DNA from 2 places in the Streptomyces sp. NPDC001617 genome. Region 1 is predicted to be linked to the other one. Evidence: riboswitches for the same ligand, from Rfam matches in the RefSeq annotation. Region 1 holds a riboswitch; the other holds the start of a gene.
The links. A riboswitch is a leader RNA that binds a small molecule or an ion and turns the genes downstream of it on or off. The one in region 1 is predicted to bind cobalamin.
Positions count from the first base shown of each region.

Region 2: another riboswitch for cobalamin. It lies ahead of ACWC09_RS07440 (CbtB domain-containing protein); the one in region 1 lies ahead of ACWC09_RS45545 (ribonucleoside-diphosphate reductase subunit alpha).

Region 1 covers NZ_JBSFHA010000104.1:30,293-34,480, forward strand. The annotation lists gene ACWC09_RS45545 (ribonucleoside-diphosphate reductase subunit alpha) at 1-2,203, opposite strand, end outside; cobalamin riboswitch at 2,326-2,461, opposite strand; gene ACWC09_RS45550 (GNAT family N-acetyltransferase) at 2,524-3,027, opposite strand; gene mctP (monocarboxylate uptake permease MctP) at 3,101-4,188, opposite strand, start outside.
Region 2 covers NZ_JBSFHA010000006.1:188,939-193,126, forward strand. The annotation lists gene ACWC09_RS07425 (oxygenase MpaB family protein) at 1-36, opposite strand, end outside; gene ACWC09_RS07430 (acyl-CoA dehydrogenase family protein) at 46-1,224, opposite strand; gene ACWC09_RS07435 (CbtA family protein) at 1,370-2,125, opposite strand; gene ACWC09_RS07440 (CbtB domain-containing protein) at 2,153-2,374, opposite strand; cobalamin riboswitch at 2,410-2,567, opposite strand; gene ACWC09_RS07445 (histidine phosphatase family protein) at 2,653-3,249, shown strand; gene ACWC09_RS07450 (ferredoxin) at 3,337-3,711, opposite strand; gene ACWC09_RS07455 (DUF6479 family protein) at 3,834-4,188, shown strand, end outside.

The DNA of each region.
Region 1 (4,188 bases):
ACGAGAGCTTGCCGATCGTCGGTGTCTCCAGGAACAGGTTCAGGGACTGGGACTGGTCGAGGTACGGGGTGCGGGCCGCCGCCATGTCGATCAGGGCGCGCTGCGGGATCTCCCACGCCGTGCGGTACAGCGCCCGTAGGTCCGCCGGGATCCAGGTGAAGTCCTGTACCGAGCCGCCTGCTTCGCGCAGCGCCTCGCGGGTGCGGGCGTCCCAGACGCCGAGGTCCTTGAGGTCCTGCACCAGGTAGGAGTTGACCTGGAGGAACTCGCCGGAGAGGGTCTCGCGCTTGAAGAGGTTGGAGACCTGCGGCTCGATGCACTCGTACACGCCCGCGATGGAGGCGATGGTCGCGGTGGGGGCGATCGCCAGCAACAGGCTGTTGCGCAGGCCCACCGCGGCGATACGGCGGCGCAGCGCCGTCCAGCGTTCCGGCCAGGTGAGTTCGGTGTCGTAGTGGTCGGGGTGCAGGATGCCGCGGGCGGTACGGGTCTTCTCCCAGGCGGGGAGGGGGCCGTTGCGCTCGGCGAGGTCGGCGGAGGCCTCGTACGCGGCGAGCATGATGCGTTCGGAGATACGGGTGGAGAGGGCCTTGGCCTCAAGGGAGTCGAAGGGCAGACGCAACTTGAAGAAGACGTCCTGGAGGCCCATCGCGCCCAGGCCGACGGGGCGCCAGCGCGCGTTCGACCGGCCGGCCTGCTCGGTCGGGTAGAAGTTGATGTCGACCACGCGGTCGAGGAAGGTGACGGCGGTGCGGACCGTCGCGTCCAGCCGTTCCCAGTCCAGATCACCGGCCGTCGTGTCGACGAAGGCGCCCAGGTTCACCGAGCCCAGGTTGCAGACCGCCGTCTCCCCGTCGTCCGTGACCTCAAGGATCTCCGTGCAGAGGTTGGAGGAGTGGATGACGTGGCCGGGTTCGGCGGTCTGGTTCGCGGTGCGGTTGGCGGCGTCCTTGAAGGTCATCCAGCCGTTGCCGGTCTGCGCGAGGGTGCGCATCATGCGGCCGTAGAGGTCGCGGGCGGGGATCGTCCTGCGCGCCGACCCGTCCGCCTCGGCCTTCCTGTACGCCGTGTCGAACTCCTCGCCCCACAGGTCCACCAACTCCGGTACGTCGGCGGGGGAGAAGAGGCTCCATTGCTCGTCGGCGTCGACCCGGCGCATGAACTCGTCCGGGATCCAGTGCGCGAGGTTCAGGTTGTGCGTACGGCGGGCGTCCTCACCGGTGTTGTCGCGCAGCTCCAGGAACTCCTCGATGTCGGAGTGCCAGGTCTCCAGGTAGACCGCGGCCGCGCCCTTGCGCCGGCCGCCCTGGTTCACCGCGGCGACCGAGGCATCGAGGGTCTTGAGGAACGGGACGATGCCGTTGGAGTGCCCGTTGGTGCCGCGGATCAGCGAACCGCGGCCACGGACGCGGGAGTAGGCGATGCCGATGCCACCGGCGTGCTTCGAGAGACGGGCGACCTGGTGGTAGCGCTCGTAGAGGGAGTCCAGCTCGTCCTTCGGGGAGTCGAGGAGGTAGCAGGACGACATCTGGGGGTGCCGGGTACCGGAGTTGAAGAGGGTGGGGGAGGAGGGGAGGTACTCGAGGCGGCTCATCAGGCCGTAGAGGGCGGCGACTTCGTCCAGGGCGCGGGTCCCGGTCTCTGAATTGAGCACAGCGCACTCGGCGAGGCCGCTCGCCACACGCAGCAGGAAGTGCTGGGGCGTCTCGATCACCTTGCGGGTGATCGGGTGGCGCAGGAGGTAGCGGCTGTGCAGGGTGCGCAGGCCGAAGTAGCCGAAGCGGTCGTCGGCCTGACGGTCGATCAGCGCGTCCAGGCGGTCGGCGTGGACACGGACGAACTCGGCCGTGCGGTCGGCGACGAGGCCCTCGCGGTGGCCGACGGCGACGGACTCGGTGAAGGACGTGACGCCCTGGGAGGCGGCCTCGGCGGCGATGCCGATCGTGAGGAGCCGGGCGGCCAGCCTGCTGTATGCCGGGTCCTCGGAGATCAGGCCTGCCGCCGCCTCCGTGGCCAGCTCGCGCAACTCCGGCTCGTCCGCGTGTGCGGACCGGCCGCGCAGCGCCGCGGCGGCGACCCGGCCGGGGTCGGCGTCGGGGAGGTCGGCGGTGAGTTCGGTCAGGGTCCGCAGCAGCGCGGAACCGGGACCGTCCTCGTCCACAACGGGCGTCGCTGAAGCCGGTTCGGCTGGCGCGATGGTCACGTGGGGCTCTCCCTCGCTCGGCACGGGGCCTCGGGGAGGGCAGGGGGCAGCTCACGAGCGCATGGCGCGTCGCGTCCACCGGCCCATTCCACGAGGCCCGGACGTCAGGCGCCCGGGCCGGATGGCCGGGCGCGCTGTCGGCAGGTCCTCGGACTGGACTCGCGTGCGGGCATGGGTGCGGACACACGCAAGTACACCGTTGCGGGACAGTTCCGGATTCGCACCGGATTCCCCTGCGGCGACAGCGAGCATTAGCATACATGTTGTGTCGGGTGGCGGTGCCGACCCCAGATGTTGTGTCGCGGCGACTTCGGAGCGTGTCAGAACGTCAACTGATAGGTGAGGAGGGTGAACTCGTCACCGGGTATCGGCCGCCAGTCGCGCTCGGGGGCGCGGGCGAAGCCGAGGCGCTCGTAGATGCGGTGGGCGGAGTACATGATGTGCTGGGTGGAGAGGACCATGCCGGTGCAGTGCGGGGTGGCTCTCGCCCGGTCGACGCAGGCGCGTACGAGGGCCTCGCCGGCGCCTCTGCCCCGGGCCGCCCGGTCCACGGCGAGCATGCGGATCTCCGCCTCGCCGGGGCGGGCCAGGTCGGCCATGGGGCCGCCTGAGGGCACGTAGGTGACACCGCCGAGGAGTTGGTCGCCGGCTGTGGCCACCAGCACGTCCGCGGCGGAGGCGCGCTTGGCCACGTCCTTGAGTTCGGCGAGGTACCAGTCGCTCTCCCCGAAGGTCAGGAGACCGTCTTGCAGATAGGCCTGGGCGGTGATCTCGCCGAGGGCCTCGTACTCACCGGGCTCCACCGGCCGGATCACGATGTCCATGAACACGAGTCTGCCTGACGGGTACGACAACGGGCCCCCGGGTGTCTCCGGCGGCCCGTCGATCACCGTGACGCTAGTGAGAGGCCCCGGCGGTCGCCGGCGGCAGCTCCACCTGAACCCCCGGGTCGCCGGCGTCCGCCGTGTAGTCCTCGGCCTTGGTCTCGTCCACGCCCTCCGGGGCCTTCAGCGCCTTCAGGGCGAACGTCAGGACCACCGTCACGGCCACGTTCAGCACGAACGCCGTCAGGCCGATGTAGCCCATCTCGCCGATGCCCGGAATCTCGGCGTTGGAGCCGCCGAAGTGCTTCTGGCCGGGGTTGGTCGGGGACGCGACGTTGTACGCGGCCACCGTGCCGTAGACCATGCCGACCGCCCAGCCGGCCAGCAGCGCCCAGCGGTGGAACCAGCGGGTGAACAGACCGCCGACCAGGGCCGGGAAGGTCTGCAGGATCCAGATGCCGCCCAGGAGCTGGAAGTTGATGGCGACCGTCTTGTCCATGGTCAGGACGAAGACCAGCGCGCCCACCTTCACCAGCAGGGAGACCAGCTTGGAGACCTTGGTCTCCTGCTCCGGTGTCGCGTCCGGCTTGATGAAGTCCTTGTAGATGTTGCGGGTGAAGAGATTCGCGGCCGCGATGGACATGATGGCCGCCGGCACGAGCGCGCCGATGCCGATCGCCGCGAAGGCCACGCCCGCGAACCAGCTCGGGAACATGTTCTCGAAGAGCTGGGGGATCGCCAACTGCGGGTTGGTGACGGCCACTCCGCTCTTGATCGCCATGAACCCCAGCAGCGCGAGCAGGCCCAGCATCAGCGAGTACAGCGGCAGGATCGTGGTGTTGCGGCGGATCACGTTGCGGCTCTTCGAGGAGAGCGTCGCGGTGATCGAGTGCGGGTACATGAAGAGCGCAAGCGCCGAGCCCAACGCCAGGGTGGCGTACGTCCACTGGGCCGCCGGGGGCGAGACCAGAGCGCCCGCGCCCGCCTTGGTGAACTTGTCGTTCGCCGAGGCGAAGATGTCGTCGAAGCCGCCCAGCTTGATCGGGATGTAGATGATCGCCACCGCGATGACGATGTAGATCAGCGCGTCCTTGACGAACGCGATCAGGGCCGGGGCGCGGAGGCCGGAGGAGTAGGTGTAGGCCGCCAGCACGCCGAAGG
Region 2 (4,188 bases), on a different contig from region 1:
CACCGACGTCGGCGTGAACAGCCCGGGATCACCCATACCGGCAGGCTAACGCCGTACGCGCGGCATCCCCAGACCGATCCACGAGATGATCTCCCGCTGGATCTCGTTGTTGCCGCCGCCGAAGGTGAAGATGACGGCCGAGCGGTAGCCGCGCTCCAGCTCGCCGTGGAGCACCGCGCCCGCCGAGCCCTCCTTCAACTCGCCCACCGCGCCGACGATCTCCATCAGCCAGGCGTAGGCGTCCCGGCGCACCTCGGAGCCGTGGACCTTGACCGCGGAGGCGTCCTGCGGGGTGAGGGTGCCCTCCTGGACGGCGTTGACCATCTGCCAGTTGAGGAGCTTCATCGCGTCGAGCTTCACATGGGTCTGGGCGAGGCGGCGGCGCACCCAGGGCAGGTCGATCACGCGGTGGCCGTCGGCGAGTTTGGTCTCCATGGCCCAGCGCTGGACGTCGTGCAGGGCGCGGATCGCCATGGTGCCGTGGGCGGCGAGGGTGACGCGCTCATGGTTGAGCTGGTTGGTGATCAGCCGCCAGCCCTGGTTCTCGGCGCCGACGCGGCGGGAGACGGGGACGCGGATGTCCTCGTAGTAGCTGGCGGTGGTGTCGTGGGAGGCGAGGGTGGTGATGACGGTGCAGGAGTAGCCGGGGTCGGTGGTGGGGACCAGGAGCATGGTGATGCCCTTGTGCGGCGGGGCGTCCGGGTCGGTGCGGGTGGCGAGCCACACCCAGTCGGCGGTGTCGCCGTTGGTCGTCCAGATCTTCTGTCCGTTGACGACGTACTCGTCGCCGTCGCGCACCGCGCGCGTCTTGAGCGAGGCCAGGTCGGTGCCGGCGTCCGGCTCGCTGTAGCCGATCGCGAAGTCGATCTCGCCGGCCAGGACCTTCGGCAGGAAGTACGCCTTCTGCTCGTCCGTGCCGAACTGCATGATCGTCGGCCCGACCGTGTTGAGCGCCATCAGCGGCAGCGGGACACCGGCCTGGGCGGCCTCGTCGAAGAAGATGAACTGCTCCATCGCCGTCAGCCCGCGCCCGCCGTACTCCTTGGGCCACCCCACGCCGAGCCAGCCGTCCGTGCCGAGGCGCCGGATGGTCGCGCGGTAGAAGCGCTTCTGCGCGGCCGGATCGCCGTGCCGGGCGTAGGCGTTGTCGGGCACCAGCTCGGCGAAGTAGGCACGCAGTTCGGTGCGCAACCGCTGCTGCTCGGGCGTGTATTCGAGGTGCACGGCGCCTCCAGGCATCCCAGGCCGGTCCTGACGGCGCACACGGTAGAACGTGTTCCAGAAATTGGGAATGGCGAGGGACAGGGAAAGGGCCCCTGGTCGCCGACGGCCCATCGGCGAATTCCAGGGGCCCTTTCCGGTGAAATGCTCAGTGCGGGACGGGAGTTGCCTCGGTGACGCTGGTGGCTCGCACCGGTTTCGGAGCCAGCACGCGCTCCGCCAGCAGCCCGAAGAGCAGCCCGAAGGATGTCCACAGAGTGAGCTGGACGGCCAGGGCCGCCAGGCGGAACTGCCAGAGCAGGGTGGCCGAGAATCCCTTCGGGACTTCGTTGACGGACGGCAGGAACGCGTAGGCGAGCCCGACGACGAGGACGAAGAACGCCCCGGCGGCGAGCGTCGCGTTCCAGTTGCCCAGACGGGGTGCGAGGCGCTTGCCCAGGATCACGGTGGCGATCGCGAGCAGCACGCTGAGCAGCACCATCAGGAAGTACAGGGTGGTGCGCTTGCCGATGGTGCCGGGGTCGCCGACGGACGGCGGGTTGGCGGGGTACTTCAGGAAGGGCACGACGTACACGGCGATCAGGCCGGCGACCGCCAGGAGCAGCGCGCTCGCGCGCGGTCCGAAGCGGCCGATGCGGCCCAGGGCGAAGCAGTACGAGAGGGCGGCGATGCCGCCGAACGCGACGCCGTAGACGAGGACACCGGTGGCAAGGCCCGCGGTGGACTGCATCGTGCGGCTGACGACTTCCATGCCGTGCTCGTGCGAGTGCGCGTCTTCGTAGGCGATGGCCGCGTCGACGCGCGGTTCACCGAGGAAGTAGGCGACGACCAGGGCGAGCAGGCCCGCGGCGAGTCCCGCGAGCATGCCGCGCACCAGGAGGTTGCGGACGGTTGCGGAGTTCATGGGCTCGTACGTGCTTCCTGGCAGCCGTCAGTGGCAGGGGAAGCCGAGCAGATGGCGGGCGTCGTGCACCCACTCATGGACGTCGGATCCGCTCATCACGGAGGTGGCGCCCTGCTCGGCGCCGACGAAGTAGAGCAGGACCAGCATCAGGATGCCGAAAAAGACCGCCCAGGGGACGATCGCGCCGATCGGCAGCTTCGCCGGTACGACGGTGGGAGTGGTGGTCGGCTGAGCGACAGACTGCGCCATGGCAGGCCCTCCTGGGGAACTCGCGTCCCGTTTCGGTGGTGCACAGGACGACGGGGCGGGTCTGACTCACCCAGCCCGCACCGAGGGTGCGGGCCCGGCTTACAGTGGCGCGACCGTGCCGGCTTCTCACCGGCTTCCGCTGTGCCGTCGTCGATATCGATCGTCGATATCGTCCGTGAAGGTACCGCGAAGCCGAGGTGCGGCCAAGAGCGCGTAGGGGCGCGGTAAGCGCCCCAGGTGAGCCGTTTCCCCCGTCTGATCAAGGGACTTGGAGCAATATGCAGCCCGGGAACGAGCGCAGGACGAGCCGAGTGATCTTGATCTCACCTGCGCTCACGGCGGCCCTGCGGGAGGCGCGCTTCGACGACGGCTGCTCCCTGGACACCTCCGGGCTGCGGCAGGCGCAGGCGGCGGCCGACACGCTCCCGGTGCCGGACCGGGCCTTGTCCTCCCCCACCGTGCGCTGCCGGGAGACGGCCGCCGCGCTGGGCCTCGACGCAGTGTCCGTGCCCGAGTTGGCGGGACTGGACGCGGGCCGCTGGCGCGGGGCGACGCTGGCGGAGGTGGGCGAGCGGGAGCCGGATGCGCTGGTCCGCTGGCTGGCCGACCCGGACTCGGCACCGCACGGCGGGGAGTCGGTGCGGGCGGTGTGCGACCGGGTGGCCCAGTGGCTGGAGTCGGCGACGCGGTACATGGGCCGCACGGTGGCCGTGGTCGAGCCCGAGGTGGTGCGGGCCGCGGTGGTACGGGGCCTGGGCGCACCCGAGTCGGCGTTCTGGCGTACGGACGTGCCACCACTGACCGCTGTCGAACTCAGCGGCAGGGTGGGGCGGTGGAACGTACGGATCGGGCGACCGCTCGGCGGCGCGGATTGAGCGGCACGGATTGGGCAGCGCGGATCAAGCGGCGCGGATTGGACGGCGTTTCGGATTGGGCGGCGCGCCACGGCCCGCCCGCGTGCGTCAGTTCAGCGTGCCCAGGAAGTCCGTGCACGCCCGTGCGCACTCGCGGCAGGCCTTCGCGCCGTCCTCGGCGCCCGCCAGCCGGTCGAAGGCGTGCGCGCACTCCAGGCACACGGTGCGGCACCACTCCACCTGGATGCGGATGCCGGCCTCGTCCAGGCGGTTCTGCTCGGACAGCACACGGCAGGTCGCGTCGCACACCTCCGCGCACATGATGCCCTTGCGCCGTACGAGTTCCTGCTCCTCCGTCCCGTCCGGGTCCACGAGGCTCGCGCGCAGAGCACACGCCCGAGCGCACTCGGTACACGCCTGCGCGCACGCGAAGCGGTCCTCCAGGAACCGGAAGAGCTCCTGCTGGGATGTCGTCGTAGTCACACGGTTCGGGTAGCCGGTGCCCACCGCGTCAAACACGGCGTTCACCAGGGTTTGCACCGCCCTCCCGCCTCGGGGCCGGGGTGACCCGGGTTCACGCCGGAGGCCCCGGGTACTCGCGGGCCATGAACAGTGCATCGATGGTCTTCGCCGCCGGCAGCGCCGCCGCTCTGGGACTCATCGCGGCCGGTGTGGTGATCGTGGCCGTGCTGATCGGCGCCTTCGTGCTGGGCGCCCGGATCCGGCGCCGCGAGCCCGCTCCGCCGCGCCCGGACGAACAGCCCCGGCTCCCGGACGAGGGCCCGGTCCGCGAACTCCTGGAGAACCGCGAGCCGGCCGAGGTGCCGCGCGGTGACCGCCGGCTGACCCCGCACGAGCTGCCCGGCCACGGCAATTCACCGACCCGGTCGGCCCCGTCGAAGGAGCGGCCGCGCTGGAGTGGCGGGAGCAGCGGGTCGTACGGCAGCGGCGGGTCCGGCG